Regions from separate parts of the Streptomyces sp. NPDC006134 genome, predicted to be linked through region 1. Evidence: riboswitches for the same ligand, from Rfam matches in the RefSeq annotation. Region 1 holds a riboswitch; each other region holds the start of a gene.
The links. A riboswitch is a leader RNA that binds a small molecule or an ion and turns the genes downstream of it on or off. The one in region 1 is predicted to bind cyclic di-AMP.

Region 2: another riboswitch for cyclic di-AMP. It lies ahead of ABZ340_RS31600 (M23 family metallopeptidase); the one in region 1 lies ahead of ABZ340_RS05555 (peptidoglycan DD-metalloendopeptidase family protein).
Region 3: another riboswitch for cyclic di-AMP. It lies ahead of ABZ340_RS02975 (transglycosylase SLT domain-containing protein); the one in region 1 lies ahead of ABZ340_RS05555 (peptidoglycan DD-metalloendopeptidase family protein).
Region 4: another riboswitch for cyclic di-AMP. It lies ahead of ABZ340_RS16455 (transglycosylase family protein); the one in region 1 lies ahead of ABZ340_RS05555 (peptidoglycan DD-metalloendopeptidase family protein).

The regions. Positions count from the first base shown of each region.
Region 1 covers NZ_JBEXTV010000006.1:1,579-9,022, forward strand. Annotated here, with positions in the region: gene dxs (1-deoxy-D-xylulose-5-phosphate synthase) at 1-485, shown strand, start outside; gene ABZ340_RS05535 (aspartate aminotransferase family protein) at 486-1,871, shown strand; gene ABZ340_RS05540 (XRE family transcriptional regulator) at 1,951-2,598, shown strand; gene ABZ340_RS05545 (DUF6126 family protein) at 2,595-2,714, shown strand; gene ABZ340_RS05550 (tyrosine-protein phosphatase) at 2,733-3,530, opposite strand; cyclic di-AMP (ydaO/yuaA leader) riboswitch at 4,031-4,188, shown strand; gene ABZ340_RS05555 (peptidoglycan DD-metalloendopeptidase family protein) at 4,193-5,146, shown strand; gene ABZ340_RS05560 (SGNH/GDSL hydrolase family protein) at 5,371-6,156, shown strand; gene ABZ340_RS05565 (carboxymuconolactone decarboxylase family protein) at 6,232-6,846, opposite strand; gene ABZ340_RS05570 (MBL fold metallo-hydrolase) at 7,100-7,444, shown strand, end outside.
Region 2 covers NZ_JBEXTV010000068.1:22,125-29,568, forward strand. Annotated here, with positions in the region: gene ABZ340_RS31595 (aldo/keto reductase) at 1-338, opposite strand, end outside; gene ABZ340_RS31600 (M23 family metallopeptidase) at 458-1,507, opposite strand; cyclic di-AMP (ydaO/yuaA leader) riboswitch at 1,520-1,677, opposite strand; gene ABZ340_RS31605 (PP2C family protein-serine/threonine phosphatase) at 1,934-2,986, opposite strand; tRNA gene ABZ340_RS31610 (tRNA-Met) at 3,487-3,560, opposite strand; gene ABZ340_RS31615 (alginate lyase family protein) at 3,648-4,898, opposite strand; gene ABZ340_RS31620 (dihydrofolate reductase family protein) at 4,994-6,124, opposite strand; gene ABZ340_RS31625 (hypothetical protein) at 6,218-6,514, opposite strand; gene ABZ340_RS31630 (winged helix-turn-helix domain-containing protein) at 6,929-7,225, shown strand; gene ABZ340_RS31635 (HD domain-containing protein) at 7,288-7,444, shown strand, end outside.
Region 3 covers NZ_JBEXTV010000003.1:84,666-92,109, forward strand. Annotated here, with positions in the region: gene ABZ340_RS02955 (ABC transporter permease) at 1-110, opposite strand, end outside; gene ABZ340_RS02960 (ABC transporter ATP-binding protein) at 97-1,101, opposite strand; gene ABZ340_RS02965 (DUF2092 domain-containing protein) at 1,153-2,421, opposite strand; gene ABZ340_RS02970 (polyprenyl synthetase family protein) at 2,916-3,926, opposite strand; cyclic di-AMP (ydaO/yuaA leader) riboswitch at 4,692-4,861, shown strand; gene ABZ340_RS02975 (transglycosylase SLT domain-containing protein) at 4,866-5,357, shown strand; gene ABZ340_RS02980 (HAD family hydrolase) at 5,478-6,290, opposite strand; gene ABZ340_RS02985 (GNAT family N-acetyltransferase) at 6,621-7,444, shown strand, end outside.
Region 4 covers NZ_JBEXTV010000021.1:103,991-111,434, forward strand. Annotated here, with positions in the region: gene eno (phosphopyruvate hydratase) at 1-696, opposite strand, end outside; gene ABZ340_RS16455 (transglycosylase family protein) at 1,066-1,833, opposite strand; cyclic di-AMP (ydaO/yuaA leader) riboswitch at 1,837-2,003, opposite strand; gene ABZ340_RS16460 (LysM peptidoglycan-binding domain-containing protein) at 2,186-2,584, opposite strand; gene ABZ340_RS16465 (hypothetical protein) at 2,682-3,053, shown strand; partial or broken gene ABZ340_RS16470 (transglycosylase family protein) at 3,017-3,304, opposite strand; gene ABZ340_RS16475 (cytochrome P450) at 3,486-4,892, opposite strand; gene ABZ340_RS16480 (nucleoside triphosphate pyrophosphohydrolase) at 4,977-5,951, opposite strand; gene ABZ340_RS16485 (SurA N-terminal domain-containing protein) at 6,125-6,769, opposite strand; gene ABZ340_RS16490 (serine/threonine-protein kinase) at 6,981-7,444, opposite strand, start outside.

The sequences.
Region 1 (7,444 bases):
CGAAGGAATCCGCCGGGCCGGAGATCCCCGCGCTGGACCGGATCGGCGGACTGGACGTCCTGCACGCGGCAGACCGGCCCGAGGTGCTGCTCGTGGCCGTCGGCGTGATGGCGCCGGTCTGCCTGAAGGCCGCCGGACTGCTGGAGGCCCGCGGCATCGGGTGCACCGTCGTCGACCCGCGCTGGGTCAAACCCGTCGACCCGGCGCTGCCGCCCCTGGCCGCCCGGCACCGGCTGGTCGCCGTCGTGGAGGACAACAGCCGCGCGGCCGGCGTCGGTTCGGCGGTGGCGCTGGCGCTGGGCGACGCCGACGTCGACGTACCGGTACGGCGGTTCGGCGTCCCGGAGCAGTTCCTGGCGCACGCCAAGCGCGCCGAGGTGCTCGCCGACATCGGTCTCACGCCCGTCGAGGTGGCCGGGCGGATCGGCGCGAGCCTGGCCGCACAGGACCAGCGGACCGTCCCGCCCGTTCAAGGAGAGAACTGAATGACCACGGAGTTCGACCTCGGCGCGCTTTTGGCCGAGCGCGGGGCCGAGCGCTACGAGCTGCACACGAGGTACCTGAACCACCAGCTCCCGCGCATGCTGCACACCATCGGCTTCGACAAGGTCTACGAGCGCGCGCAGGGCGCGTACTTCTGGGACGCGGACGGCAACGACTACCTGGACATGCTCGCCGGGTTCGGGGTGATGGGCCTGGGCCGCCACCACCCCGTCGTCCGCAAGGCGCTGCACGACGTCCTCGACGCCTCCCTCGCCGACCTCACCCGCTTCGACTGCCAGCCGCTGCCCGGACTGCTGGCCGAGAAGCTGCTGTCGTACAGCCCGCACCTGGACCGCGTGTTCTTCGGCAACAGCGGTACGGAGGCCGTCGAGGGCGCGCTGAAGTTCGCCCGGTACGCGACCGGGAAGCCGAGGGTGCTGTACTGCGAGCACGCCTTCCACGGCCTGACCACCGGCTCCCTGTCCGTCAACGGCGAGTCCGGTTTCCGTGACGGCTTCGCCCCGCTGCTGCCCGACACGGCCGTCCCGCTCGGCGACCTCGACGCGCTGGAGAGGGAGCTGAGGAAGGGCGACGTCGCCGCCCTGATCGTCGAGCCGGTCCAGGGCAAGGGCGTGTACGAGGCCCCGCCCGGCTGGCTGCGCGCCGCGCAGGAACTGCTGCACCGGCACAAGGCGCTGCTCATCGCCGACGAGGTGCAGACGGGCCTGGGCCGCACCGGCCGCTTCTACGCCTACCAGCACGAGGACGGCGTCGAACCGGACCTGGTGTGCGTGGCCAAGGCGCTGTCCGGCGGCTATGTGCCGGTGGGCGCCACGCTCGGCAAGGACTGGATCTTCAAGAAGGTCTACTCGTCGATGGACCGGGTGCTGGTCCACTCGGCGAGCTTCGGGTCCAACGCGCAGGCCATGGCGGCCGGGCTCGCCGTGCTGTCCGTCATGGACGACGAGCGGATCGTCGCCAACGCCGCCGCCACCGGGGAGCTGCTCAGGTCCCGGCTCGCCGCCCTCGTGGACAAGTACGAGCTGCTCGCCGAGGTCCGCGGCCGGGGCCTGATGATCGGCATCGAGTTCGGCCGGCCCAGGTCGCTGAAGCTGCGCAGCCGCTGGACCATGCTGCAGGCCGCCCGCAAGGGCCTGTTCGCGCAGATGGTGGTCGTCCCGCTGCTGCAACGGCACCGGATCCTCACCCAGGTCTCCGGCGACCACCTGGAGGTGATCAAACTGATTCCGCCGCTGATCATCGGTGAGCGGGAGGTGGACCGGTTCGTCGACGCCTTCACCGAGGTCATGGACGACGCCCACGAGGGCGGCGGTCTGCTGTGGGACTTCGGGAAGACGCTGGTCAAGCAGGCGGTGGCGAACCGCTGAGGCCGGACGGACCCGAGCGGCGCCTTGCCTCACAGGCAAAGAAATTGTCTTCTGGGCAAGGCTCCGGCTCAATGGAGGCATGAGCTTCCCCGCGTCCGGGCCGACCAGGCCGTCCGGGCCGTCCGGGCCGCCCGGTCCTGCCGAACCGGTGGCCGCCGTCGCGCCGCAGTTGCGCGCCCTGCGGCGGCGCGCCGGCCTCACCCTGGAGGCCGCGGCCCGCGCCGCCGGGCTGTCGCCCGCCCATCTGTCCCGCCTGGAGACCGGGCAGCGCCAGCCCTCCCTGCCGATGCTGCTCGCCCTCGCCCGGATCTACGCCACAACCGTCTCCGAGCTGCTCGGCGAGACGGTCGCGGACCGGGACGCCGTGGTCCGCGCCGCCGCCATGGAACCGACGGCCGCGGGCGGCTGGACGTACTGGCAGGCCGGTGCGCCCGGCCGCGGCATGCAGGCCCTGCGCGTCCACGTGCCCCACGGCTCCCAGGGCGACATCGTGCGCGTGCACCCGGGCGAGGAGTGGCTGTACGTCCTCGGCGGGCGGCTGCGGCTGTGCCTCGGGGACGCCACGCACCGGCTCGGCCCCGGCGACAGTGCCCATTTCGACTCGCTGACCCCGCACCGGATCGCCGCCCAGGACGCCGACGGGGTCGAGCTGCTGTTCGTCCACACCCTGCTGCAGAGCCCCACGGCCACCCTGTGCCTGGGCCCGGACCCCGAAGGAACGCCATGAGAGACATGGAAGAGAAGTTCCCGCGCGCCCTGTGGATACGGCTCATCGTCTACATCGCCGTCGGACACGTCTTCGCGGCCTTCATCTACCTGCTGTTCGAGGCCGGCGCCAAGTAGCGGCGGCCGTCGCCGGCCTCAGTCGAGCAGGCGCTCGCGCAGCCGCTCCCGGGTCTGCGGGGCGAGCTCCAGCCCCTGCGCCAGGTAGGCGTCCACGCCGCCCCACGTCTCCTCGATCGTGTCGAAGGCGGCCGCCAGGTACTCGGCGCGCGCGTCGAACAGCGGGCTGAGCAGGTCCATGACCTCGGGGGAGTAGGCGGAGGCCGACGTGCCGCTGCGGCGCACCTTGTAGCGGCGGTGCTTGGCGTTCGACTTCAGGTAGTCCTCCACGATCGCCTCGCGCTCGACGCCGAGGGCGAGCAGCGTCACCGCCACCGACAGGCCCGCGCGGTCCTTGCCGGCCGCGCAGTGCATGAGGGCGGGGACGCTGTCCTCGGCGAGCGCGTGCAGCACCCGGGAGTGCTCCGCCGTGCGCTCCTTGATGATCATGCGGTACGAGTCGATCATCCGCTGCGCGCCCTTGCCGTCCGCGAGGATCTCGCGCAGCTGGTCGAGGCCGCCGTCGCGGACCATCTTCCAGAACTCGGCGCCGTCGGCCGGGTCGGACAGCGGCAGGTTCACGTTGCGCACGCCGGGCAGCGCGACGTCCGGGCCCTCCAGCTTCTGGTCGGCCGCGTTGCGGAAGTCGAAGATCGTGTGCAGGCCCAGGGAGGAGAGGAACGCGGCGTCGTCCTCGGTCGCGTGCGCGAGGTGGCCGCTGCGGAAGAGCACTCCGTACCGCACCCGGCGCCCGTCCACCGTCGGCAGTCCGCCCACGTCGCGGAAGTTGCGCACTCCGGTCAGCTCGGGTTCGGTCGACGGGACCTGCTGCGTCACGAGGGCTCCTCCCAGTCCGTCCCACCGGCGCTGCGTGCGGCGGGCACCCTCCCGACGATACGGCATCCCTTGCCTGGGGCAATGAGTTGTCCACAGGCATGACGGGGGCGCCCGCGCGCCCTTGCCGCCGGGGCGCACCACCCCCGACGAAGGGAGGAATTAGGAGCTTGTGTCTGTATTGAGAATTTTGCTTGAGATGCCCGGATCGCCACAATCCTTACAACTCGCTCCGGAATAAAAGAATCTGAGGGGCCGACGCGTGAGGAGCGTCATATCCGTGACCGTGCGTCGCCCGTCATGCTCACGTAATTCGCACGCTCTTCAAGGGCTTTTGCGTCATGCGGCCCTCTCGGAATCGACGCAGAGTGACGTCATTTTCCCGAAAAGGATCAGGTGAAACGCCTGCCCCGGCAATCTCTTGCTTGTCCCTGTGCGTCCTGGTCGCTTACGTTCACCACCGATCCGGACGGACGCCGAATCCTGCCGCCGACCGGAGCCGCACTCACCCACCACCCGTACACGGCAGGAGCGGGGGACCCACAGGTACAACCGCCTGTTCCGGTCTCCGGAAAGGCTTGGGGTAAAGCCGCACCCCCGTGCGGCCGGGCATCTCCAGCCCGCACCCGACAGCTCACCTCGCAGGCGCCGGAGAGGAATTCGTCATGCCCGCGAAGGGTAAGCATCGCCGGCCCAAGGCCCAGCTTTTCGCCCGTACCATCGCCTTCGCCGGAACCGGTGGCGCGGCGCTCGCCCTCCCGCTCATGGGGGCCGCAGGCGCTCACGCCGCTCCTGCGCAGCCGGTTTCCGAAAAGGCCGTTCAGTCCCTTCCGGCGGCCCGGGACAACGCCGCCGGAAAGAGCGCCGGGAAGAACTCGGACGCGCGGACGTACACCGTGAAGAGCGGTGACTACCTGTCGAAGATCGCCGACGAGCAGAACGTCAGCGGCGGCTGGAAGAAGCTCTACGCCGACAACCGCGAGGCCGTCGGCGCCGACCCGTCGCTCATCCACCCCGGCCTGAAGCTCGTCATCGGCGGCAAGGCCGAGGCGGGCGCCGCCAAGTCCTCCTCCTCGGCGGCCTCCTCCGCGAAGGCCGCCGCGCCGTCGAAGCCGGCCACGCCGTCGCAGAAGCCGTCGTCGGACGCCCCCGCGAAGCAGTCCTCCTCCGATGAGGCGACCGCCCAGTCCGCCGGCACCGCGACCGCCTCCAGCGGTTTCGTGTCCCCCGTACCGGGCGGCACCGTCGGCACGCCGTACCACCAGTCGGGCAGCATGTGGTCCAGCGGCTACCACACCGGCACGGACTTCGTCGTCCCGACCGGCACCTCCCTGAAGGCCGTGGGCGCGGGCACCGTCGTCTCCGCCGGCTGGGGCGGCGCGTACGGCAACCAGGTCGTCATCAAGCTCACCGACGGCCACTACGCCCAGTACGCCCACCTGTCCTCGATCTCCGTCTCCGCCGGCCAGAGCGTCACCGCCGGCCAGCAGATCGGCCTGTCGGGCGCGACCGGCAACGTGACCGGCCCGCACCTGCACTTCGAGATCCGCACCACGCCGGACTACGGCTCCGACGTGGACCCGATCGCCTACCTGCGCTCGCACGGCGTCTCCGTCTGACGCCCGCGCCCCTCGCGCACACCGAAGGCCGGCCCCGAACCCCGGGGCCGGCCTTCGGCGTTGTCCGGCACTCGCGGCGGTGCCGCCGTATTCCGGAATTGGCGAACACTTTAGGAGTGGCTTATCTCACCGTCCGTCAACCCCTTCCTACGGTCGCGTAGGTCACATTCCAAGGTGAATGATGGGCCGATGTGGCAGACGATTCGAAGAGTGACAGCAGATCAGTGATCGGGTCGTACGTGGCGGTGGGGGACAGCTTCACCGAGGGCGTCGGCGACCCCGGACCCGACGGGAAGTTCGTCGGCTGGGCCGACCGGTTCGCCGTACTCCTCGCCGACCGCCGGCCCGAAGGCGACTTCACCTACACGAACCTCGCCGTGCGCGGCAAACTGCTCGACCAGATCGTGGCGGACCAGGTGCCCCGTGCCGTCGAGCTGGCGCCGGATCTGGTCTCGTTCTGCGCGGGCGGCAACGACATCATCCGCCCCGGCACCGACCCGGACGAGGTGGCCGAACGGTTCGAGCGGGCGGTCGCCGCGCTGAGTGCCGCGGCCGGCACCGTGATGGTGACGACCGGCTTCGACACCCGCGGGGTGCCCCTGCTCAAACACCTGCGCGGCAAGATCGCCACCTACAACGGGCACGTGCGGGCCATCGCCGACCGGTACGGCTGCCCGGTGCTCGACCTGTGGTCGCTGCGCAGCGTGCAGGACCGCCGGGCCTGGGACGCCGACCGGCTGCACCTGTCGCCCGAGGGGCACACGCGCGTGGCCCTGCGCGCCGGCCAGGTGCTCGGCCTCCCGGTGCCCGCGGACCCCGAACAGCCCTGGCCGCCGCTGCCGCCGCGCGGCACCCTCGACGTCCGGCGGGACGACGTCCAGTGGGCCCGCGAGTACCTGGTGCCGTGGATCGGGCGCCGGCTGCGGGGCCAGTCGTCGGGCGACCACGTGACGCCCAAGGGGACGCTCTCCCCGGAGGACATCCGCATGCGGATCGCGGCGGTGGCCTGAGGGGGGGGCGGGCGGACCGGCCCCTGTACTGCGCGGTGCCCGCGCCACTCCTGCCTGCCCGCCCGCTCCACCCGCTCAGCCGGTGCCGGACCGCCGGGTGCCCTCCGCGGGGCGCCCGGCGGCCGTCCGCGGCAGGCCGTGCGGGTCGCGCAGATCGCAGGAGTCCTTGAACCCCTGACTCGTCAGGCCGAGCGCCGCGTTGATGCGCGAGCGCAGGTTCTCCACGGCGACCATGGCCGTCAGCTCCACGAAGGCCGGCTCGCCCAGCCGCGCGCACAGCCGTTCCGCCAGGTCGTCCGTCACGACGGGCGGGGTCGCCGTCATCGCCTCGGCGTACTCCATGACGTCCCGCTCCAGCGGCGTATAGGCGTCGCTGTCCCGCCACAGCGGCACGTCACGCAGCTTGCGCGGGTCCATGCCGCGCTCGGCGTTCTCCCAGAAGCCGAAGTCCATGCACCACGAGCAGCCGATCGACGCCGCGGACGCCATCACGGCGAGTGCCTTCAGGTCGGCGTCGAGCTTGTCCCACTTCGCCACGGACTGCTCGAACCGCAGGTCGCCCCAGAGCACGCGCGGATTGTGGGCGAGCGCCCTGCCGGGATCGATGACCTTGCCGTACATGCGCCTGGAGTACCACTCCATGACGCGGAAGAGCAGCGTCCGGGGCGGGGTGAGGGATACGCGGGCCATGGGCCACCTCCTGGTGTGCGGGACTCCGAACCGAGCCGGGCGCGCCGTGCGGGCGCCTCACCGGTACGACGGGAGGAGGGGGCGTGGATGTGACATGCGGTGCGGCGGCTGTTGGGAGGGGGGAGGGGGCGGTCGCCGTGGGAGGGTCCTCGAATCCGTTGCCGGAGGGGGCGGCTGCCGTGGGAGGGGGCCGGGCCCGTTGCCGGAAGGACCGGCCATAATGAGGGCCCCATCCACTCCGTCCGGAGGTGCCGTGGCCGCCGTCCGATTCCCCAGCTCCGGGCCGCGTGTGCCGCGGCCCGCGGCCTTCGGCAGGGACCCGGGCGGCGAGCGCCTGGCCCGTATTCACGCCTCACCGCACTTCGCCGACGGCGTCTTCCGCAATCCGGGCGGTCCCACCCGGACCCGCCCTTCCGGAGCGGGCAGGGACTTCGCGAAGCTCTACTTCGACAAGGACGCGCGGCGGCGCCGCACCCCCCGGGGCACGGTGCCGGTGCACGCCACGACGCTCGCCGACCTCGCCCGGCCACCCGCCACCGGGCTGCGCCTGACCTGGCTCGGGCATGCGAGCGTGCTGGCCGAGATCGACGGGCAGCGG
Region 2 (7,444 bases), on a different contig from region 1:
CGGCGCAGGGAGGCGTCGGCGGCGGCCTTGATGTTGGCCGCGGACAGGCCCGGGTACTCGGGGTGCTGGCTGACCTTGGTGGCGATGACGACGTCCGCGCGGTTGCCGCGGGCCTTGAGCCACTTGCCGATGAGGGTCTCGGACTCGCCGCCGCTGTTGCCGTCGGCCCACGCGGAGTAGGCGTCGGCGGTGTCGACGAAGTTGCCGCCGGCGGCCGTGTAGGCGTCGAGGACGGCGAAGGAGGCCGCCTCGTCGGCGGTCCAGCCGAAGACGTTGCCGCCGAGGGCGAGCGGGAAGACCTCGAGGTCGGAGGAGCCGAGCTTGCGAAGAGAAGTCATGCCCTTCTGCAACATAGATGGCAAGGCCACCTATTCCGCGGACTCACCTTCCGCGGACTCACCTTCCGCGGACTCACCGGGCCGAGCGAACCCGGCCCGACCGGTCCCCCGCCCCGTCCTCAGAGAGTGAGCCCCTTGCTCCGTAGCCAGGCCGCCGGGTCCACGCCGGAGGCGGACCCCTCGGGGTGCACCTCCAGGTGCAGGTGCGCGCCCGTGACGTTGCCGGTGGCGCCGACGCGCCCGATCACGTCCCCGGTGGAGACCTTCTGGCCGACGCTGACGCTGATGGAGGACTGGTGGGCGTACCAGATCTCCGTGCCGTCGTCGAGGGTGAGCACCGTCTTGTAGCCGTAGGAGCCGTCCCAGCCGGCCGAGGTGATCGTGCCGCTGTGCACGGCCTTGATCAGCGTGCCCGTGGGGGCGGCGAAGTCGAGGCCGGTGTGGTGACCGGAGGACCAGTACGGGCCGGCCTGCCCGAAGGTGGAGGTGAGGGTGTACGAGGAGGTCGGCAGCGCGTACTGGCGGGCGAGCGCGGCGAGCCGCTCGGCCTCGGCCTTCTTCCTGGCCTCCTCCTCGGCCTTCGCCTTCTCGGCGGCGGCCTTGGCCTCGGCTTCCTTCTCCGCCGCGGCGGCGGCCTGAGCGGCCTCCTTCTCAGCGGCGGCGACGGCGTCGGCGACGGCCTTGCTCTCGGCCTGTTCCTGCTGCTGCTCGGCCTGCGCCATGATCCGGGCCCGCAGTGCCTCACCGGCGTCGGCGGTGCCCTGCTCGGTGCCGGCGGAGGCCGTGCCGATGCCGCTGAGCGGGGCGGCCGGAGTGGTCGCCGCGGGCTCCTCCTCCTCGTCCGCGATGAGCGAGCCCACGGACGGCAGGTCGGGCATGGTGATCGACACCGGCGACTTGCCGGACTGCGCGCTGGCCATGCCGCCCGCGCCGACGGCGGCGATGACACCGACGCCGAGGACGGTGGAGCTGCGGGCGAATCCACCGCGCTGCTTGGCGACACGGTGCCGGCCGCGCACGGGACGGACGGACTCCGCGGTGGGGTTCCACTCCTCGAAGGGACCCTCGCCGGGGCCCTCACCGGGAAGGGGGCCGCCGTGGCCGAAGGGGACGGTGTCATGCCGGCTCGGCATGAACGGGGCCTCGGGGGCAGGCCGGTTGGACGCCACGTGGGCGCGCTCCTTTCCTTCCTTCTCCGCCTACCGGGTTAGCTGACGGGTTCGGAGCAGGAAGGTCTCCTACGCGCGTATACGTGCCGTGTCTCCACGGCGGCATACGCCCGATTCACCCCAAGGTGGTGGTTCCCCGGTTCCCTGACGGGATTCGGCGCGTGCGCGCGGAGCCGTCTCCTGTGACGGCTGGGACGACCGCGCTGCGTTATCGAACGTTAATAGACGCGAGGCGCGTATTCCAAGCCGTTCCGCTTGATCATTAACGATTTCCGGGGGGACGAACAGGCCATGACCACCGCATTTCCGGCGAGTTGACCTCCCCTCAGCCACCCCCCTCGCCCCACACGCAACCTGACGGTGTGTCAGTTGTTATGCGGAGGGCGGCCACCCCGTCACCATCCGTGACGGCGATCGGGCGCGGAGTCAGGAACGCCGTACGGCGAGCAGCGCCATGTCGTCGGCCATGCCGCCTCCGGAGTGCCGGCGCACGTCGTCGGCGAGCGCCGCCAGCAGGTCGGCGGGGTGGCGGAAGGTACGGCCGGCGAGCCGGACGGCCGGGTCGTAGAACACGCCGTGGGCGTCGCGGGCCTCGGACAGACCGTCGGTGTAGAAGAGCAGCGTGGCACCGCTGGGGAAGACGGTCTCGTCGGCGCGGTCGGGCCAGACGCCGAGTTCGCCCATGCCGAGCGGCAGCGCGGACTCCCGGGCGGGCGGCAGCGGGCGCAGGGTGCCGTCGGCGTACAGCAGCAGGGGCGGCGGATGCCCCCGGTTGACGATGCGGACGATCCCGTCGCCGTGCGGGAGTTCGGCGAGGACGGCGGTGGTGAACCCCTCGAAGGCGTCGAGTCCCTCGCGCCGGGTGCCCTCGCGGGCCAGCGCCCGCTCCAGCCGCTGGGCGACCGCCTCCAGCGTGGCCTCCTGCTCGGCGGCCTCCCGGAACGCCCCGATCACCACGGCGACGGCCGCGACCGCGCCCATGCCCTTGCCGCGCACGTCTCCGACGACGAGCCGGACACCGCGCGGACTGTCCTGCACGGCGTACAGGTCACCGCCGATGAACGCGTCCGCCTGCGCCGCCTCGTAGCAGGCCGCGATCTCGAACCCGCCGATCCGTTCGGCGGGTTCGGGCAGCACCGCCCGCTGCGCCGCCTCGGCGATCTCGCGGGCGGAGGCGAGGCGCTCGCCGGTGCGCCGGACGAGGCCGTTGATGAGCACGGCGAGCGCGGCGACCGTCACCACGGTGACCAGTTCGGTGAGCGCGTCGATCCGCGCCAGGACACCGAACCCCAGGTGAATTCCGAGCACGGCGGCGACGGAGGCGAGCCCGGTGAGCAGGGTGCCGCGCCGGGAGAAGAGCGGGGCGGCGACCAGGGGCGCGGCGGTGAAGAGGGGGGCCGCGGTGAAGGAGCGGGGGGTGAGGCAGTCGTACAGCACGCCGATGACGAGGAGCAGCGCGGGGAGCAGCCGTACGAACACCTGGAGACGGGAGCCCGCCCGCCCCCCACCGCCACCCGACGGCACGGAACCGGAACCGGAATCGACACCGGAACCGACACCGGAGCCGGAACCGACACCGGAACCGAGACCGGAGCCGGAACTGACACCGGAGCCGGAACCGACACCGGAACCGAGACCGGAGCCGGAACTGACACCGGAGCCGGAACTGACACCGGAACCGAGACCGGCATCGGGAGTGGCACCGGCACCCGGCCCGGGAGCGGCACCGCCGTGCGGCCCCTCGTCCACGTCACCAGGCCGCACCACTCGTCTCCGTCTCCCACCGGTCCCGCAGCTCGTGTCCGCGCCGTCGTCCACCTGCCCCGCCCGTCCAGGGTTCCCGGCGCGGGGGCGGGGAGCGAGCCGGGAGGGCCGACCGGATGACCGTACGAGGGAAACGGAAGAGAGACGGGGGAACGATCGGTCCGCAAACGCACCGACGGCCGGAACCCTGTCGGATTCCGGCCGTCGGCCTTCAGTAGCGGGGACAGGATTTGAACCTGCGACCTCTGGGTTATGAGCCCAGCGAGCTACCGAGCTGCTCCACCCCGCGTCGTTGTGTCTCAAGAGTACCCCATTTCCGGGACCGCCCGCACACGGGTTTCCGGCGCCCCCCGGCACCCCTCCCCACCTGGGCTTTTCACTCTCCGGGGTTGTCCGCGTGGGTCAGGGTCTCCCACGAGACGAAGAGGTCGTCGGTGCCGGCCGGCCGCGTCGTCACGGCGAGCCGGTGCGCGGCGGGGACGGAGATGCCGCGCCGGTTCTCCAGGTGGTTGAGGAGGACCTCCAGGTCGGGCCCCATGTCCGCCTCGACCTTGCCGCCGCACAGCCAGGCGGGCGCGGGCTCCCCCAGCTGGTGGCGGGCGTGCAGGGCGAGGGCGGCCTTCAGCCGGTCCTCCGTCTCCTTGTACAGGTCGACGCCCTGGTGCCAGGCGGTCTCGGCGATGTGGGCGGTGGCGGCGAGCGCGTGGCCGACGTGGGCGAAGTCGCGGCAGGTCTCCTGGGTCACGCCGTCCTTGTACGTCGTCTGCCGGTGCCAGTACGCCGCCAGCCGCTGCGGGGTGCCGATGGTGCTGCCCGCCGGGGTGAGCGGCAGCTTGCCGTCCTTCTCCAGGTAGAAGTAGGCGGGCACCCGTTCCCGGAAGCGCTGGAGCGCGTGGTTGAAGGTCTTGTGGTCGTCGAGGAAGACGGCGACGGAGAGGGCCCCGTCGGTCATGACGAGGTCCCGGTGGCCGTCGAGGTCGGGCGCTTTCCTCGTCAGGTGGGGCAGGTGTGCGCCGCGCAGCATCTCCTCGAACCGCCGCACCCGGTCCTCGGGCCACCCCGCACCGGGCGTGTGCCGCACCAGTTCCGCGGCCCGTGCCCAGGTGGACCCGGTCCATCCGGCCTGGAGCCCGGCGTCGCCCCCGGTGTGCCGGGTGAGCCGCGCCGACCAGGCGTCCATGATCTCCCGGGCCTTGACGGCGTGCTGCCGCTTTCCGGTGACGCCGAAGAGCAGGGCCTGGGTGTAGGCGGCGATGGCGTCCTCGCGCTCCTCGGCGCAGCCGCGGCCGGCCTTGCCGCCGGACGGGCAGGAGACGGTCTCCTGCGGCCGGGCCCGGTACTTGTACGACCCGTACGCGCTGTCCCGCATCGCCAGGTACGCGGTGAGCCAGGGCTGCCGCCCGGCGGTGGCGTTCTTCCGTACGGTGTCCAGCTGGGCCTTGCCGACCAGGACGCCGGGGTGGGTGAACTCCACGTCGGCGGGCAGCGCCCGCACCGCGGACCGGCCGCCCGTCTCCTGGCCGCACGCGGTGACGAGCCCCGCCACCAGGGTCGCGGCCACCCAGGCCACCGCCCGCCTGCGCACCGACCTCATCGCCACCTCCGCGTCGTCCGTCGCCCGGGTCACTGGCAGCGTGCCTCCGCGGGGGCCCGGCCCGCAGGTCCGGTTGGGCCGAACGGCCGCGTACCCGGAACCGGCCGGCCGGTCCATCGGTCAATCGGTCAATCGGTCAGATGCCGGTTGGGCGCCTTGGCCCGCTCCTCGAACTCGGGGAGGACGACGACGGCGGCGCCCTGGGCGGCGAGCACCCCGCTGCCGTCGGCCCCGGGCACGAAGGTGTCGGGCTCGCGCCAGGCCGTCACCACGCGCCGCACCCCCGCGTCGAGGATGAGCCGGGCGCAGGGGGCGGGCCGGGAGGCGCGGCGGGCGCAGGGTTCCAGGCTGCTGTACACCGTGGCGGTCGCCAGCCGCGGGTCGGCCGGGTCGGTCTTGGCGAGGGCCGCCTCCTCCGCGTGCACCACCGGGTCCCCGCCCTCCCGGGAGTACCCGCGGGCGAGTTCGGTGCCGTCGGCGGCGACCACCACCGCCCCCACGCTGAACGCGGTCCGGGAGGGCGGGCACTGCGCCGCCAGTTCGCAGGCGAGCCCGAGCCAGTGCCGGTCGGCGGCCGACACCTCCCCGCCCGCTCCGGGGGCCGTCGGCCGGTACCGCGTGAGGACGACGTCCCCGATCCGCCGCGTCTCCACCAGCCGCATCCGCCCGCCCGGATAGGTGCCGGGCCCGAACAGCCGGGGCGCCTCCGGGTCGCCGACGATCAGCGGCGCCAGCACCAGCTGGAGTTCGTCGGCGAGCTGCCGCTGCATCAGCTGTGTGTGGACGGTCCCGCCGCCCTCCACCATCAGCCGCCGCACCCCCCGCTCGTCGTGCAGGTACTCCAGCACCTCCCGCCAGTCCAGCTCGGCGCCGAACGCGACGACGTCGGCGGCGATCCCGAGCGCCCGGGCCCGCCCGGCGCCCTCCTCCGTCGTACAGACGACCTTGTCGCCGCCCGTGTGCCAGAACAGGGCCGCCGGGTCCATCTCCCCCGACCCGCTGACGGCCACCTTCAACGGGAACTCCGGCTTCCCCGCGGCGACCCGGGCCGCCCGCCGCTCGGGCGAGTTGACGAGCAGCCGCGGGTTGTCGGCCCGGATCGTCCCGGCCCCCACCAGGATCGCGTCCACGGACGCCCGCACCTCGTCGACCCGGTCGAAGTCCTCCGGGCCGGACAGCAACAGCCGCTCGGGACCGGCGTCGTCCAGGTACCCGTCGAGGGAGACGGCGGCGGAGAGCAGGACATACGGGAGGGGCATCGGCGGGCTCCGGAGGTCGATCGATGCGGGCGGTGCGGGCGGTGCGGGCGGTGCGGGCGGTGCGGGCGGCAGGGCAACGCTACGAGAACGCCCCTAGTCTCCGTCGGCCACGGGCAACCGCCGGCCACGCGACTCCGCCACCCTCAGCACGTCGGCCAGGCACTCCGACAACCGGATCGCGGCGTACCGCACCTCGGCGTTCGGGGACAGCGGGTCCTCCAGCACCTCGCGGGCACTGCCGAGGACGTCCCTCCCGACGGCGAGCTGCCGGGCCTCCGTCTCGTCGGCCAGACGGGAGACGATCCCGCCCCCGTCACCCGGGGCGAGGAAACAGGGCTTTCCCTCGGCCGACAGCCAGGGCAGCAGCCGCAGCTCGGTGACGCGTCCCATCAGGCGGCCACCTTCCGCCCGTCTCCGACGCGCCCGCTCTCTTCTTCGTACGCGGTGACGTACGGCCGGACGAGGCGGGTCCCGGTGCCGTCGAGGGGGAGGTGGCGGCAGTACGGGGAGTGGTGGCGGGGAAGGGGTCCGGGGGCGGCGGGGCGAGGGGCACGGTGACGGGGGACACCCGCGCGGTGGACCCCGGTCCCGGGACCGAAGAGAAGGCCCAGCCAATGGGCGATACGGCGGATAAGGTCGTGCATGTCGACGCTCCTGGTAAGCGTTGGCCATGCCCCGGGGCCCTGCCAGGCCGCCGGGGTCTTCTGTTTCTCACTTTGCTATAGGACGCATCAGGTAGCAATAGGAAGCATGGGGTTGCACCCGTACGTGGTGGGGTGCTTTTCGCCGCCTTAGCGTGCACTCATGGCTCATGAACGCGACTGGAGACCCGACCCGGCGAGTCACGTCTACGTGTACGTGCAGGTCGTGCACCACATCGCCGAGCAGATCCGGACCGGGCGGCTGCCCGCGGGCGCACGCCTCCCGGCCGAGCGCGACCTCGCCGAGCAGTACGGCGTGGCCGTCAACACCATCCGCCGGGCGATCCGCGATCTGCGCGAGCAGGGCCTGGTCATCACCGTGCCCATCAAGGGCACCTTCGTACGCACTGAGGAGCCGCCCTCCGACTCGCCGGAGGACGGGGACGGGGACGCCGACTGACGCCACTGACTCCCCTCGACCAGTGAGGCTTGTGCGGCTCCCGCCCCGGGCAGAGAGAACGCATGGGTGACCTGATCGTGGGATGGGCGATGCGGATAGCGGAAGCCGAGCTCAGCGCCGCGCTCCCTCGTCGGTGGGCGCACACACGCGGAGTGGCAGAACGCGCAAACGAGGTCGGCCCGGCCCTCGGGGAGAACACCGGCCTCCTGATCGCTGCCG
Region 3 (7,444 bases), on a different contig from region 1:
CCGGCCTCTCCGATCGCTCCGGCCTCTCCGATCGCTCCGGCCTCCCCCGCCTCCGCGACCTCCCCCGCCTCCGCGGTCTGCCCCGTCTCCCCTGTCTCAGCCCGCGACATCGAACCCCTCCCCCGTCAGCGCCACGAACGCGTCCTCCAGGGAGACCCGTTCCGTCCCGAAGCCACGGACCCTCACGCCCGCCGCCACCAGCGCCGCGTTGACGTCCGCGAGGTCGCGGTCGGGCGGCTCGGCCGTGACCCGGTCCTCGGTGACGGTCACCTCCGCGGCCCCCTGCTCCTTCAGCACCCGCGCCGCCTCCCCGGGGTCCGGCGTGGTCACCACCAGCCGGCCGCGCAGCCCCGCCGCCAGGCCGGCGACCGTGCCCTGGGCGATCAGGCGCCCTCGCGCCATCACCGCGGCGTGCGTGCACACCTGCTCGATCTCGTCGAGGAGGTGGGAGGAGAGGAAGACGGTGGTGCCGTCGGAGGCCAGTTCCCGGATCAGGGTGCGGATCTCCCGCATGCCCTGCGGGTCGAGCCCGTTGGTCGGCTCGTCCAGCACGAGGAGCCGGCGGGGCCGGAGCAGCGCCGCGGCCAGGCCGAGGCGCTGCTTCATGCCGAGGGAGTACGCCTTCGCCTTCTTGCCCGCCGCGGCGGTGAGGCCGACGCGGTCCAGCGCGTCGGCGACGCGGTGGCGCCGGGTGCGGGGATCGGCGGTCGGGTCGGCGGCGTCGTACCGCAGCAGGTTGTCGCGCCCGGACAGGAAGCCGTACAGGGCCGGTCCCTCGATGAGCGCCCCGACCTGCGGCAGTACGGCGCGGGCGGCGCGGGGCATGGGCCGGCCCAGCACGCGGGCGGTGCCCGAGGTCGGCTCGATCAGGCCCATCAGCATGCGGATGGTGGTGGTCTTGCCGGAGCCGTTGGGGCCGAGGAAGCCGAAGACGCTGCCCGCCGGGACGGTCAGATCCAGGCCGTCGACGGCGAGTTGTCCGCCGCGGTAGCGCTTGGTCAGCGCCCGGGTCGCGATGACCGCGTCACCGGCACCAGCACCGTCACCGGCACCGGCGCCGGCACCAGCCCGGTCCGGTTCCACGGCGGACGGCTCGTCCATCGGCTCCCTCGGCTCCCTCGGCTCCCTAGCCACTCTCGGCGCTCTCGGCGCTCACTTCCCGGCGTCGGCCGCCTTCACCAGCGCGTCCTTCGTGACCGCGCCCGCGTAGACCTTGCCGTCCTCCGTGATCAGGGCGTTGACGAGGCGGGTGGTGAACACCGTGCCCGAGCCGAACTTGCCGGAGACCTCGTCGCCGAACGAGCCGAGGAAGCCGCCGAGGGCTCCCGACTCGCCGAGGTCACCGCCCGCGGACGCAGCCGGCAGGCCCTGCCCGCCCGTGTCGAAGGAGGCGATCGCGTTCCAGCCCTCGCCGATGACCTTCAGGCCGTCGGCCCCCTTGGCGAGGTCTCCGCCGAGGTCCCCGTCGGGACCCCCGCCGGTCTTCCCCTCGGCCCGGGGCGCCCCGGGCGCCTGGTCCGCCTCGCCGCCCTCGGTGACCTTCGCCCCCTCGGGCGGGGTGAAGTCGAAGGTCGAGGCGGGCGGCTTCGCGAAGCTGACCTGGGTGAAGCCGGCGTCCACCACGGCGGCGCCGCCGCTCGCCGGGGTGAGGGTGAACTTCAGCGGCAGTCCGGTGCTCGCGTCCACGGCGACGCTGATAGCGCCGATCGTGGAACCCTCCTGCCGGGGCTTGATCAGCAGTTTGTACGCGTCCCGGCCGGCGACCTGCGCGGTGCCGTCGACGGTCACGGACGTGGTGTCGTCGACCGCCTTCAGCGCCTCCTCGGTGAGGTCCCGGGGCGTGGCCGGGACCTCCCGGCGCTCCTTCGCCCGCCCGTCGGCGGTCTCGGGGACGGTGGCGTGGTAGACCTCGTTCGACTCGCTGTCGTAGCCCCAGACGTCCTTGCCGTCGTGGATCAGGCTGTACTCGGCCGCGTTCTCCAGCAGCGACAGCTTCTGCCGGTCCGGGCCGTCGGCCGCGACCCGCAGCGTGTGGGTGCCGGACACCAGCTCGGTGAGCTTGGCCGACGGGTCCGCCGCGGAGCCGCCGTCACCCTGCCCCGCGGAGCCGGAGGCCATACCGCCCGCCATGTCGCCCACCAGGCCGCCCAGGTCCGGCAGACCGAGGTCCGTGCTGATCTTCACCGTGCCGGACAGCTGCTGCACGTCCGACCCGGCGATCTTCTCTATGAGCTGCTGCGCCGTGATGTCCGGAAGGTCGGGGTCGCCGGAGTCGGCGAGCGCGGGGACGAGCCCGATCGTCGCCGCCGCCACCCCCGTCACCACGACCGGGACGACGTACCGCGCGGCCCTGCGCCGCCGGGTCCCGGGTTCCCCGGCCCCGGCGGCCGTCGTGCTGTCGTCGGATGCGTACGGTGCCATGTGTGCCCTACCTCCGTGGTCGGCGGCGGCTGCCCGTGTCGTGTCCTCGCGTCGTGTGCTCTCGCGCCGGTCTCACCGTGAGCCGCCATTCTCACCCGAATCGGTGAGGAGTGGTGATGTCCGCGGTCTCCATCTGACCAAATCGGACAGGTGGTTTCGTCAGACTGCGGACTCAACTCCGCCTACTGCTGCGGTATGACGCGAGGGGACGGCGACTCCCCCGTCCAGTAGGGGACGGCGGCTCCCCCGCCCGGTAGGGGACAGCGACCCGGCCGACGGGGCCGGCCGAGCAGCCGGGGCGCCGGCCGGACAGATGGACCGGCAGGGCAGACGAGACCGGCAGGACAGGCGGACCGGCAGGGCAGACGAGACCAGCAGGACAGGCGGACCGGCAGGGCAGACGAGACCAGCAGGACAGGCGGACCGGCAGGGCAGACGAGACCAGCAAGGCAGACGGACCGGCCGGCCGTTTCCACCCGGCTCCCACCCGGCTTCTACCCGGCTCGGTGCACCACCGCGTCGCACAGCTCCACCAGCGCGGTCTTCGCCTCGCACTCCGGCAGCGGGGTGAGCGCGGCGCGCGCGTCCTCCGCGTAGCGGACGGTGTCCCGGCGGGCCTGTTCCAGCGCGGGGTGGGCGCGCAGCAGGCGCAGCGCCTCCGCGTGGCGCTCGTCGTCGGTCAGGTCGGAGCCGAGCAGCTCGCACAGCTCGACGTCCTCGGCCAGCCCCAGCCGGGCGGCCCGTTCACGCAGGCGCAGCACGGGGAGGGTCGCGATGCCCTCGCGCAGGTCCGTCCCCGGCGTCTTGCCCGACTCGTGCGAGTCGGAGGCGATGTCCAGCACGTCGTCCGCGAGCTGGAAGGCGACGCCGAGCCGCTCGCCGTACTGGGTCAGCACGTCCACGTGCGTCTCGTGGGCCCCGGACATCATCGCGCCGAACCGGCACGAGACGGCCACCAGCGATCCGGTCTTGCCGCCGAGGACGTCGAGGTAGTGCTCGACCGGGTCCCGTCCGTCCTGCGGTCCGGCCGTCTCCAGGATCTGCCCGGTGACCAGCCGTTCGAACGCCAGTGCCTGGACGCGGACGGCCTCCGGGCCGAGGTCGGCGAGGATCTGTGAGGCCCGCGCGAACAGGAAGTCGCCGGTGAGGACCGCCACCGAGTTGCCCCAGCGGGTGTTGGCGCTGGCCACCCCGCGCCGTACCGCGGCCTCGTCCATCACGTCGTCGTGGTACAGCGTCGCCAGATGGGTCAGCTCGACGACGACGGCCGACGGCACGACCCCCGGGGCGTACGGGTCGCCGAACTGGGCCGCGAGCATCACCAGCAGTGGCCGGAAACGCTTCCCGCCCGCCCGCACCAGGTGCTGGGCGGCCTCTGTGATGAACGGCACTTCACTTTTGGTTGCCTCAAGCAACCCTTCCTCGACAGCCGCCAGTCCGGCCTGGACATCGGCTTCCAGTGCCTGGTCCCGCACGCTCAGCCCGAACGGCCCGACGACGGTCACGAGGGGTCTCCTGTCTGCTGGTGTCTACTGGCGCTTACACGGTTTGTCGATAGGTCGCTGCCATCACTCAAGTCAGCGTATCCGGTCACGTTTCGATCACCGATAGCGCCCACGGTTACAGGCCGGTCGGTATCGGATCATGACCGGCATATTTGTGATCAGCAGATATGAGCAGACATGAGCCGGGCCCCCAAGCGGACGCGGCGCGCCGGAGGCCCGCCCGGAAGCTCCCGCACGGAAGCTCCCGCGCGGAAGACCCCGCACGGAAGATCCCGCACGGAAGACCCCGCACGGAAGACCCCGCCCCCGCGCCCAACGGCCGGCACCCCGGGAAGGTCACCCATTCGACACGCAAACCCGCGTTCCGCTCCTCGGCGCGACTCCAGGACCCACCCCTCACCGCACCGCCCGCCCGCTCGCCCGCCCGCCCGCCCGCCCGCCCGCCCGCCCGCATACGACAACAGTCCCCACGAGAAGCCATTTAAGGACTAGTTGGCCTTATTGCCCGATTTGCCACTCTTTCCGCTTGCCGTGAATTGGCTCACGCCGACGCCCGGGCGGCCACACCCCCCACATCCGCCCGCCTCCCTGTACCCCGCAAGCCAGTTGACCCTTGGCGGCCGTAAAGGATCAAGCACCCCAAACACCTCAGAACAAGGTCAACATGCCCGAGAGGTGATTCCTGCACTTGTTTCGGACATGTGCCCTCGCATACGTTCCCGGCCTGTCGGGCGGACGCCGAATCCTGCCGCCGCCCGGACGCACACCCATCGACCGACCAACTCACGCACGGCAGGAGCGGGGGACCCAGGTAAGTCGCCGCGCCGGACACCACACCGGAGCGGCTTGGGGTGAAGCCGTGCCCGTCAGGGCCACGGCCGGGCACCTCCCGCCCGAACCCGACAGCTCACCTCGCAGGCGGCAGGAGAGGAACTCGTCATGCGCGCATCCGGTCAGAACCGGCACGCCACCACCGCCCGACTCGCCCGCAAGCTGGCCCTCCTCGGCACGGGCGCCGCCGTACTCGCCCTGCCGCTCGCCGGCGCCGCCACCGCCTCCGCGGCCACCCCGGCCGCCACGCCCACCGTCGTCACCGGGACGGCGGGTTACACGAACACCCTCGACGGCTGGATCCGGCAGTCGCTCGACGTCATGGCGCAGCACGGCATCCCGGGGACGTACAACGGCATCCACCGCAACATCATGCGCGAGTCGTCCGGCAACCGGTACGCCATCAACAACTGGGACATCAACGCCATCAACGGCACCCCGTCCAAGGGCCTGCTCCAGGTCATCGACCCGACGTTCCGGGCCTACCACGTGCCCGGCACCTCGTGGGACCCGTACGACCCGGTCGCGAACATCACCGCCGCCTGCAACTACGCGGCCCACCGGTACGGCTCGATCGACAACGTCTTCGGGGCGTACTGAGCGCTGACGGGCGCTCCGGGTGCTGACGGACCGCGCCGGGCGCTGACGGGCGCTCCAGGTGCTGACGGGCGCTCCAGGTGCTGACGGACCGCGCCAGGTGCTGACGGGCCGCTCCGGGCCCTAACGAACCGCGGGAAACAGTCGTTCGAGGACGACGGCGATGCCGTCGTCCTCGTTCGATTCCGTGACCTCGTCGGCGACCGCCTTGAGCTCGGGATGGGCGTTGGCCATCGCGACGCCGTGCGCCGCCCAGTCGAACATCGGGATGTCATTGGGCATGTCCCCGAAGGCGAGGGTCTGCCACGGGCTCAGGCCGAGGTGCTCGGCGGCCAGCGCGAGACCGGTCGCCTTGGTGACACCGCACGGCTGGAGCTCGACGGTCCCGGGACCCGACATGGTGACCGTCGCCAGCGAGCCGATCACCGCGCGCGCCGTCGCCGCCAACTCGTCGTCGGACAGCTCGGGATGGCGCAGCAGCACCTTGCTGATGGGCGCGCACCACAGGTCGTCGCGCCGTTCGATCCGCACCGCGGGCAGGGTCGGGTGCGGCATCAGGTACCCGGGCTCGATGAGGGTGAGCCCGTCGACGCCGTCCTGGTCGACCGCGGCGTGGACCTGCCCCACCTCGGCCTCGATCTTGCCGAGCGCGGTCTCGGCCAGCTCCCGGTCCAGCGTGACCGACCACAGCAGACGGTCCGCGCCGGCGTCGTACAACTGTGCCCCCTGACCGCACACCGCGAGCCCCGTGCAGCCGAGGTCGTCGAGCAGTGACCGCACTCTCGGTGCCGGGCGGCCCGTGACCACCAGGTGGCGGGCGCCGGCCTCGGCCACCCGCGCGAGGGCCGCGCGCGACCGGTCGGAGACGGTGTCGTCGCCGCGCAGCAGCGTTCCGTCCAGGTCGGTGGCGATGAGGGCATACGCAGTCCGGTCCATGATCAGAGAATACGGACAACACGCCCCGCCGTTTCACCGCGGAAGCGGCCGGTTCCCGGCTCCCCGCACGCCCGAGGGCGGCGGGCGGCGGCCGGCGGGGCCGCCCGGCCGTCCGTCCTCACCGTGAACCGGAAGAGGACATGGACCCCGGGGGAGGGAACCGGGTGTCCGAAAGCTGACGCATCACCGGCTGCGCACGGTTGAGGGCGTCTGCACCGGTTGGCAACAACATCTTCCGCTACCTACCGCCCGGGCGGGCTCGGCGGTACCGTCCCATGTGTCCAGGGGGGACTTGATCGGGGGGTCAGGTTGAGCAGTGGACGTATCCGTGTGCTGAGGCCACAGGAGCTGGGCGAGGGGGAACGGGAGCACTGGCGGGAACTGCGCGCGAAGTCCTCGGCGCCGCGGAACCCTTTCATGGAACCGGAGTTCGCCGACGCCGTGGGCCTGGTGCGGCCGCGGGCCCGGGTGGCGGTGCTCTACGAGGGCGGCGAGGCGGCCGGTTTCCTGCCGCACGAGCGCGGGCCGCTGGGCCAGGGCCGGGCGATCGGGCTCGGGGTGTCGGACTGCCAGGGCGTGGTGCTGCGTCCGGGCCTGCGGCCGGACACCCGCGAACTGCTGCGATCCTGCTCGCTGTCCAGCTTCGCCTTCGACAACCTCGAAGCGGAACAAGGGCTGTTCGTGCCGTACGCCGCCGAGGAGCACCCCGCCTACGTCATCGACGTGGAGAAGGGGTACGAGGCCTACGAGTCCGTCCTGCGCACCCAGTCGCCGAAGTTCCTGAAGACCACGCTCGCCAAGGAGCGCAGGCTCGGCCGCCAGGTCGGGGAGGTCCGGTTCGTCTTCGACGAACGCGACCCGGCCGCGCTGCGCACGCTCATGGCGTGGAAGTCGGCGCAGTACCGCCGTACGGGCCGCCGGGACCGGTTCGCGCAGGAGTGGATCACCCGGCTCGTCGGGCGGCTCGCCGCGACCCGGGCAGCGGAGTGCAGCGGCACGCTGTCCGTGCTCTACGCCGGCGGCCGGCCGGTCGCCGCCCACTTCGGGCTGCGCTCGGCGTCCGTACTGGCCTGCTGGTTCCCGGCCTACGACCCGCACTTCGCGAAGTACTCGCCGGGGCTGGTGCTGCATCTGCGGATGGCCGAGGCCGCCGC
Region 4 (7,444 bases), on a different contig from region 1:
GGTGTAACCGGCCTCCTTGATCGCCTCCAGGATGAGGTCGAGGGCCTCGCGGTTGGAGCCGAGGTTCGGGGCGAAGCCGCCCTCGTCGCCGAGGCCGGTGGCCAGGCCCTTGCCCTTCAGGACCTTCTTCAGGGTGTGGTAGACCTCGGCACCCCAGCGCAGGGCCTCGGAGAAGGACTCCGCGCCGATCGGGGCGATCATGAACTCCTGGATGTCCACGTTGGAGTCGGCGTGCGAGCCGCCGTTCAGGATGTTCATCATCGGCACCGGCAGCAGGTGCGCGTTGGGGCCGCCCAGGTAGCGGAAGAGCGGCAGGTCGCTGGCCTCGGAGGCGGCGTGGGCGACGGCGAGGGACACGCCGAGGATGGCGTTGGCGCCCAGGGAGCCCTTGTTGTCGGTGGCGTCCAGGTCGAACATGGCCTGGTCGATCAGGCGCTGCTCGGTGGCGTCGTAACCGACCAGCTCCGGGCCGATCTGCTCGATGACGGCCAGGACGGCCTTCTCGACGCCCTTGCCCTGGTAGCGGTTGGTGTCGCCGTCGCGCAGCTCGATGGCCTCGAAGGCGCCGGTCGAGGCGCCGGACGGAACGGCGGCACGACCCGTGCTGCCGTCGTCGAGGCCGACCTCGACCTCGACCGTGGGATTGCCTCGGGAGTCCAGGATTTCCCGGGCTACGACGACGTCGATGGACGGCACGAGCATCTCCTTCTTGGATGTGACGCGGGTGGGCAGGACCGCGGCGGTTCTGCCAGAGAAACCGTGTGGCTCTGCGGGACGAGCCTAACCGGCTCCGGGCGATCGGCCAGCCGGTCACCCACCCGTTGGACAGAACCGAGAGTAAATTGTTTCCGAACGGAACAAACACGTCCCCCGTGCGGGCCGCCGTGCGGGCCCGTCCGGAGGTGTCGTGGCGCGGCGCGAAAAACCCCGCCCCGGTGCGTACGGGGGACACGCACCGGGGCGGGGAGCCCGTGGGGGGACCGGGCGGGGAGCCCGGGGGCCGGGCGGGAGCCCGTGGGGGGAATCGGGCGGGAGCCCGGGGGCCGGGCGGGCCGGTGCCGCGCCTTACTTCAGGTGCAGCTGCTGGCCCGGGTAGATGAGGTCGGCGTCCTCGACGATGTCCTTGTTCAGCTGGAACAGCTTCTCCCAGCCGCCCTGGACGCCGTGGTCCGCGGCGATCGTGCTGAGGGTGTCGCCCTCGACCACCTTGTACTCGCCGTCGCCCTTCTCGACCTTCTCGCCGGTCGGGGTGGTGACGGTCTTCTGCGAGGCGGCCGGGCGCTCCTGGGAGCGGGATGCCTTCTGCTCGGTCGAACGGGTCGTGGTCTCGGACTGGGCCGACGACGAGCCGGCCGAGGAACCGGCCGAGCTGCCGGAGCCGGTGTTCGAACCGGCCGAGGAACCGGCCGAGGAACCGGAGCCGTTGTCCGAGCCGGCCGACGCGCCGCCGCCGGTGTACGCGGCGCCGGACAGACCCTTGCCGCAGACCGGCCAGGCACCCTTGCCCTGGCCCGCGAGCACCTTCTCGGCGACCGCGATCTGCTGCTCCTTGCTGGCCTGGTCGGCGGTGGCGGCGTACTGCGTGCCGCCGTACGCGGCCCAGGTGGAGGCGGAGAACTGCAGACCGCCGTAGTAGCCGTTGCCGGTGTTGATGGACCAGTTGCCGCCGGACTCGCACTGGGCGACGGCGTCCCACTCGGAGGCGGTGGCGGCGGAGGCGTTGCCGGCCGCCATCAGCGGGGCGGCGACGGCGGCGCCGGCGACACCGGCGAGCGTGATGGCGCGGGTGGCCTTGGACGGACGACGGTGCTTGCCCTTGCCGGAAAACAGCATGGTTGATCCCCTCACCGACGCCTGCGAGGTGAGCTGTCGGGTTCGGGCCGGTTGAGTTGCCCGGCCGGGCCCCTTGCGGGACTCGGCTCCACCCCTAGCCGCTCCGGCTCAACTGCCCGGCGCGGCGCTTACCTTGGGTCCCCCGCTCCTGCCTGCGGCGCTTGACGCGACGACTGTTCCCGGACGGCCGCTGGCAGGATTCGGCGTTGCGGCAGCCGGGGCCCGCGGTGGCGAGCGCTCATGACCGTAGACAGGCCACCGACGGAATTTCAAAGACGATCAGGGCTTCTGAGACCTATCTCTCACCGCGTTTATAAGGGACATTAGCGGTGAAGCCTGACGCGAACTCCCGCTACTTTTCGCCCGTTTCGTCACCGACCGCAAGCTTCTGACCGGGAAGGATGTGGTCCGGGTCGGCGCCGACCGTCTCCTTGTTCTCGGCGTACAGCCCCTGCCATCCGCCGCTGAGGTCAAGGGAGTCGGCGATGGCCCAGAGACTGTCGCCGTGGCGGACGGTGTAGGAGCCGTCGACGACATCGCGCGCCGACCCCTCGCCGCGCGAGGCGTGCCGGCCCGAGGAGGTGCCGTCGCGGCGGTCGGCCGGGGTCTCGTCGGCGCTGGGGCCGCGATGGCGGCCGTTGCCGGAGGTGCCGGTGTCCGTCAGGCCCGAAACAGCCTCCTCCTGTCCGGAGTTGCCGGATGCGTCACGCTCGGGCGCGGCCGGGTTCCGGGAGGCGCCGGGGGCCGACACGGACCCGGAGCCCGAGCCGGAATCAGCCGATGTGCCGGACTTTGGCGATTCCTCCCGGTCACCCGACGAAGCGTCAGGCGTGCCGGACGGAGACGAGATGGAGGACGATCCGGACGTTCCGGAGCTTTCGCTCTTACTCGGCGACACGGACGGGTTGGCCGATATGGATGAGCCGGACGATCCGGACGCCTCCGGTGACTTCGGCGACTTCGGCGACGCCGAGGGGTCCGTCGACTTGGAGGACCTGGACGACTCCGACAACTCGGGCGATTCAGGTGTCTTCGTGGCATCCGGTCCGGACGACGCCCCGTCCGCCGGAGCGGTGCCGGTGGCGGCCGATCCCGAACCCGCGTTCAGGCCGGCGAGAAGGCCGCAGGTCGGCCAGGCGGTGATGCCCTGGGCCGCGAGGACCTTCTCGGCGATTCTTATCTGCTGGGAACGGCTGGCCTGGTCGGCGCTGGACGCATAGGCGAGTCCGCCGTACTTCTCCCAGTCGTCCTGGGTGAGCTGCAGACCGCCGTAGTACCCGTTGCCGCTGTTCTCGCTCCAGGCGCCGCCGGTCTCGCACTCGGCGACCCGGTCCCAGGTCGCGCCGTCGGCCGCACTGGCACCGGAGGCTCCGAGAAGGGGGATCGCGATGGCGGAGCCGGTCACTCCGGCGGCGACCACGAGTGCCGGAGCCTGGCGGGGGCGGCGGTGACGACCGTTCCCGGAAAGCATGCGGAAACCTTTCGCGAGACAACAGGGACCGCGCGACGGGTGGCGCTCGGCGCCGCGCTGATCCGTGAACGTATAGCCATACGATCACTTGTCACAAGTTCATGCCGCGCAGATCACACGAAGATCACAGAGCTGAACTTCTGTCACCTTTTGGTGAGGGCGGCTCTGTTCCCGGGCGAGGTCATGGAGCCGGTGTGAACGTCACGGGCAGCGTGCGCAGGCCCCGCATGATGAGTCCGCCGCGCCAGCACAGGTCGGCCGGATCGGCGGCCAGACGCAGATCCGGCAGGCGGGTGAGGAGCGTGGCGAGCGCGGTCTGGCCCTCCAGCCGGGCGAGCGGGGCGCCCAGGCAGTAATGGATGCCGTGGCCGTACCCGAGGTGCTGGTTGTCCCGGCGGGCGAGGTCGAGGGTGTCCGGGTCCGCGAACCGCTCCGGGTCCCGGTCGGCGGCGGCCAGCACGACGAGCACCGGGTCGCCGGGGGCGATGTCCTGCCCGCCGATGGTGAGCGGCTCGGTGGCGAAGCGCCAGGTGGCCAGTTCCACCGGCCCGTCATAGCGCAGGAGTTCCTCGACGCCGGTCTCCAGCAGGCCGCGCTCGCCGGCGGCGAGGGACCGCTGGAGGCGGGCGCGCTGCCCGGGGTGGGTGAGCAGGGCGTATGTGCCATTGCCGATGAGGTTGACGGTGGTCTCGAAACCGGCGAACAGGAGGATGAACGCCATCGCCGCGGCCTCGTTCTCGGTGAGGTGCTCGCCGTGGTCGGAGGCGCGGATGAGGCCGGAGATGAGGTCCTCGCCGGGGCCGGGCTCGGGCGGCAGCGCCTCGCGCTTGCGGTGGATGAGGTCGGCGAGATAGCCGCGCATCTTCTTCACCGAGCGGGCGACCCCGCCCCGGGGCCCTCCCTGGTGGCGGATCATCATGCCCGCCCAGTCCCGGAAGTCGTCCTGGTCCTCGCGGGGGACGCCGAGCATGTCGCAGATGGCGTAGATGGGCAGCGGGAAGGCGAACTCGTGGATGAGGTCGGCCTCCCCCGTGGACGCGAACCGGTCGATGAGCCCGTCGGCGAGCTCCTGCACGCGGGGCGCGAACTCGGCGACACGGCGGGGCGTGAACGCCTTGCTCACCAGACGGCGCAGCCGGGTGTGGTCCGGCGGGTCGATGTTGAGCAGGTGCGTCATCAGTTCGGCCTTCCGCTCGCCGGGAATGCCGGTCTTGCCCCTGGCGTGGGCGGGCTCGTCGTGATGGGCCGGGTTCTTGGAGAGACGGTTGTCGGCGAGCGCCTGCCGGGCATCGGCGTAACGGGTGACCAGCCAGGCCTCGACTCCGCTGGGCAGCGTGGTCCGGTGCACGGGGGCGTGTTCGCGCAGCCAGGCGTAGGCGGGGTAGGGGTCGGCGGCGAACTCCCAGGTGAAGAGGGCGGGCTCCGGAGTGGGGGCCGGGGCTGTGGGGGCGGGGGTGGGGGTGGGAGTGGGGGTGGGGGTGGGAGCCGGGGCCGCGGGAGTGGGAGTGGGGGTGGGAGCCGGGGCCGCGGGGGTGGGAGTGGGGGTGGGGGCCGGGGTGGAGCTGTCGGGCTTGGGCTGGTCGGTCACTCCTTGACGGTATCCGGGAGGGGGTCTCCCCCCCTCCCCTCCCTCCCCCTCCCCTCCCGCCCCGCCCCACCCTCCCCGCACAGCTCAGCCCTCGGCCTCCCGGATGGCGTCGCGATACGCCCGCGCGGCTGCCCTGAGTGCCGCTTCCGGGTCGACGCCCTGCGCCTCGGCGCGGACCGCCAGCGCGAGCAGTTCGTAGCCGATGCCCTCGGCGGGCGGGAGCGGCACGTCGAGCCCGGCCGTGCGGACCCGCGACGCCAGCTTCGCCGCGAGGGCCAGGCCGGGCTGGCCCAGGGGGATGCCCTCCGTGACGGAGGTGCGCTGTTTCTCGACCGCCTTGGTGCGCAGCCAGTGCTCCTTGACCTCCTCGGGGGTGGTCGCCGTGGCGTCCCCGAAGACGTGCGGATGGCGGTGGATCAGCTTGGCGACGATGCCGCCGGCCACGTCGTCGATGGAGAAGGGGGCGTCCGGGTCCTCCTCGGCGATCCGGGCGTGGAAGACGACCTGGAGCAGGACGTCGCCGAGCTCCTCGCGCAGTTCCTCGCGGTCGCCGTCCTCGATGGCCTCGACCAGCTCGTACGCCTCCTCGATGCCGTACTTCGCCAGCCCTTTGTGGGTCTGCTGCGAGGACCAGGGGCACTCGGCGCGGATGCGGTCCATGACCTGCACGAGGTCGAGCAGGCGGGCGCCCGGCAGGTCGTAGGAGGCGGGCAGCAGCTCCAGCTCCGGCATGTGCACGCGGCCGGAACCGGCGAGCCGGGCCAGGCCGTCGGTCAGGGCCGGTTCGCCCTCGCCGGTGGCCACGACCACGACCGTGTGCCCGCCGGCGCAGGCGTCGACCAGTTCCCCGGCGGTCGGGGACGCCTCGTCGACGGTTATTCCCGCCTCACGCAGGTATGGCAGCTGCGGGTGCGCCCCGTCCGCGCACAGCACGCGGTCGGCGGCGTGCAGCGCCTGCCAGGCGGGCCAGGACAGCAGGCCGGGCGCGACGCGGTGGCTGGTGGTGAGCAGGATGATGCGGCCGGGGCCGGAGGCGGTTTCGGGGCTGGTTTCGTTCACGCTCCGAACGTAACGCACACCGCCGACGGGTCCACGAGTTATCCACAGGGGGCCGGGCTTCCGCTTCCGCGGGGCCCGCCGGTCGTCCACAGGGTGGGCGGAGAGCCGAACCGCCCTGTCGCGCGCCGGCCGGTCCGCCGTGCGGGCCGCGCGCCGGTCCTCGTGTGGGGCGGCTAGGCCGTCTGCTGCGTGCCCTGTGCCGTCACGTCGCGCAGCCACGGCGTCTTCGCGTCGACGCGGCTGCTCTTCTCCACGTCCCAGGAGCCGTAGCGCGGGTTGAGGTCGATGTCGAGTTCTTCGGACGCCTCGGACAGGGCCTTCCAGAACTCGGGCCGGCGGGTGTCGGTGCCGAGCTTCTCGGCGAGTTTCTGGGCCTGGAGCTGGAGGCGGAGGTTCTCGTCGAGGCGCGCGGGCGGGATGTCGTACTGCTCCAGCCAGGCCGTCTCCAGTGCCTTCGCACCGCCGACCTGCTGTTCCAGGCCGGTGCGCATCTGCTGGACCTCCTTGGGGGTGACGGTCACGCCCGCGTCCTGGGCGGCGTGGTGCAGCACCCGGTCCAGGACCATGCCCTGGAGGGTGGTGCGGGCGAGGGTGCCGGTCCCGGCGACGGCCTGCGCGTACCGGGCGTCGTCCGGTACGGCCGCGCGCTGTGCGACGCGCACCTCGTCGACCCGGTCCTCCAGCTGGGCGACGGTGATCCGCTGGCCGCCGACGACGGCCGCCGCGCCGGGGTGCGCGTCGTTTCCGCAGGCGGTGAGGAGGGGGGCCGCGGCGATCGCGGCGGTGAGGAGGAGCGCGGTGCGACGGCGGCGGTGCAAGGGGACCTCCCGAGGGGATTGTGCGGCGGTGCACAAGGTCTTGCGGTGATCGATGGTAGGCAGTGGCCAAGCTCTGGCCAACCCATTCGACCAACGATTCACCGGGGCGCACGGCACCGCCGCGTGGCGCCCGAGTGGTCGAGTGCCCGGCGGGCCGGGTGGCCGGGTGGCCGGGTGGCCGGGTGCCCAGGTGCTCGGGTGCCTGGGGCGGTCAGCCGCGTACCTGTCCCAGCCACTGGAGTGTGCGCCGGATCTCCACCGCGAGCGGATACCCGGGCCCGTGCAGGTGTTCGACGTCGTGGAGGAGCCGGGCCAGGGTGTCGTGGGCGGCGGCGCGGTCGCCGAGGGCGAGCAGGAGGTGGCCGATGCGGCGGCGGACGTCGTGGGCGAGGTCGGGGTCGCCGGCGGCGACGTACTGGTTCTCGTAGTACGGCAGCAGCGCCCGGTACTCGGCGAGTGCCGCCGCCGGTTCGCCGAGCTGTTCCAGGCACTGGGCGGCGTCGTGGCGGAAGCGCAGGGCCTGGGGGTCGGCCTGGCCGGCCTCGGCGGCTCGTTCGTCGGCGAGGCGGCGCAGTTCGGGCAGTGCGCGCCGGTACTGGCCGTCGTCCATGAGGGTGGCCGCGTACTGCTTGCGCAGGGTGCGGACCACGGGCGAGCGTTCGCCGTGCTGTTCGG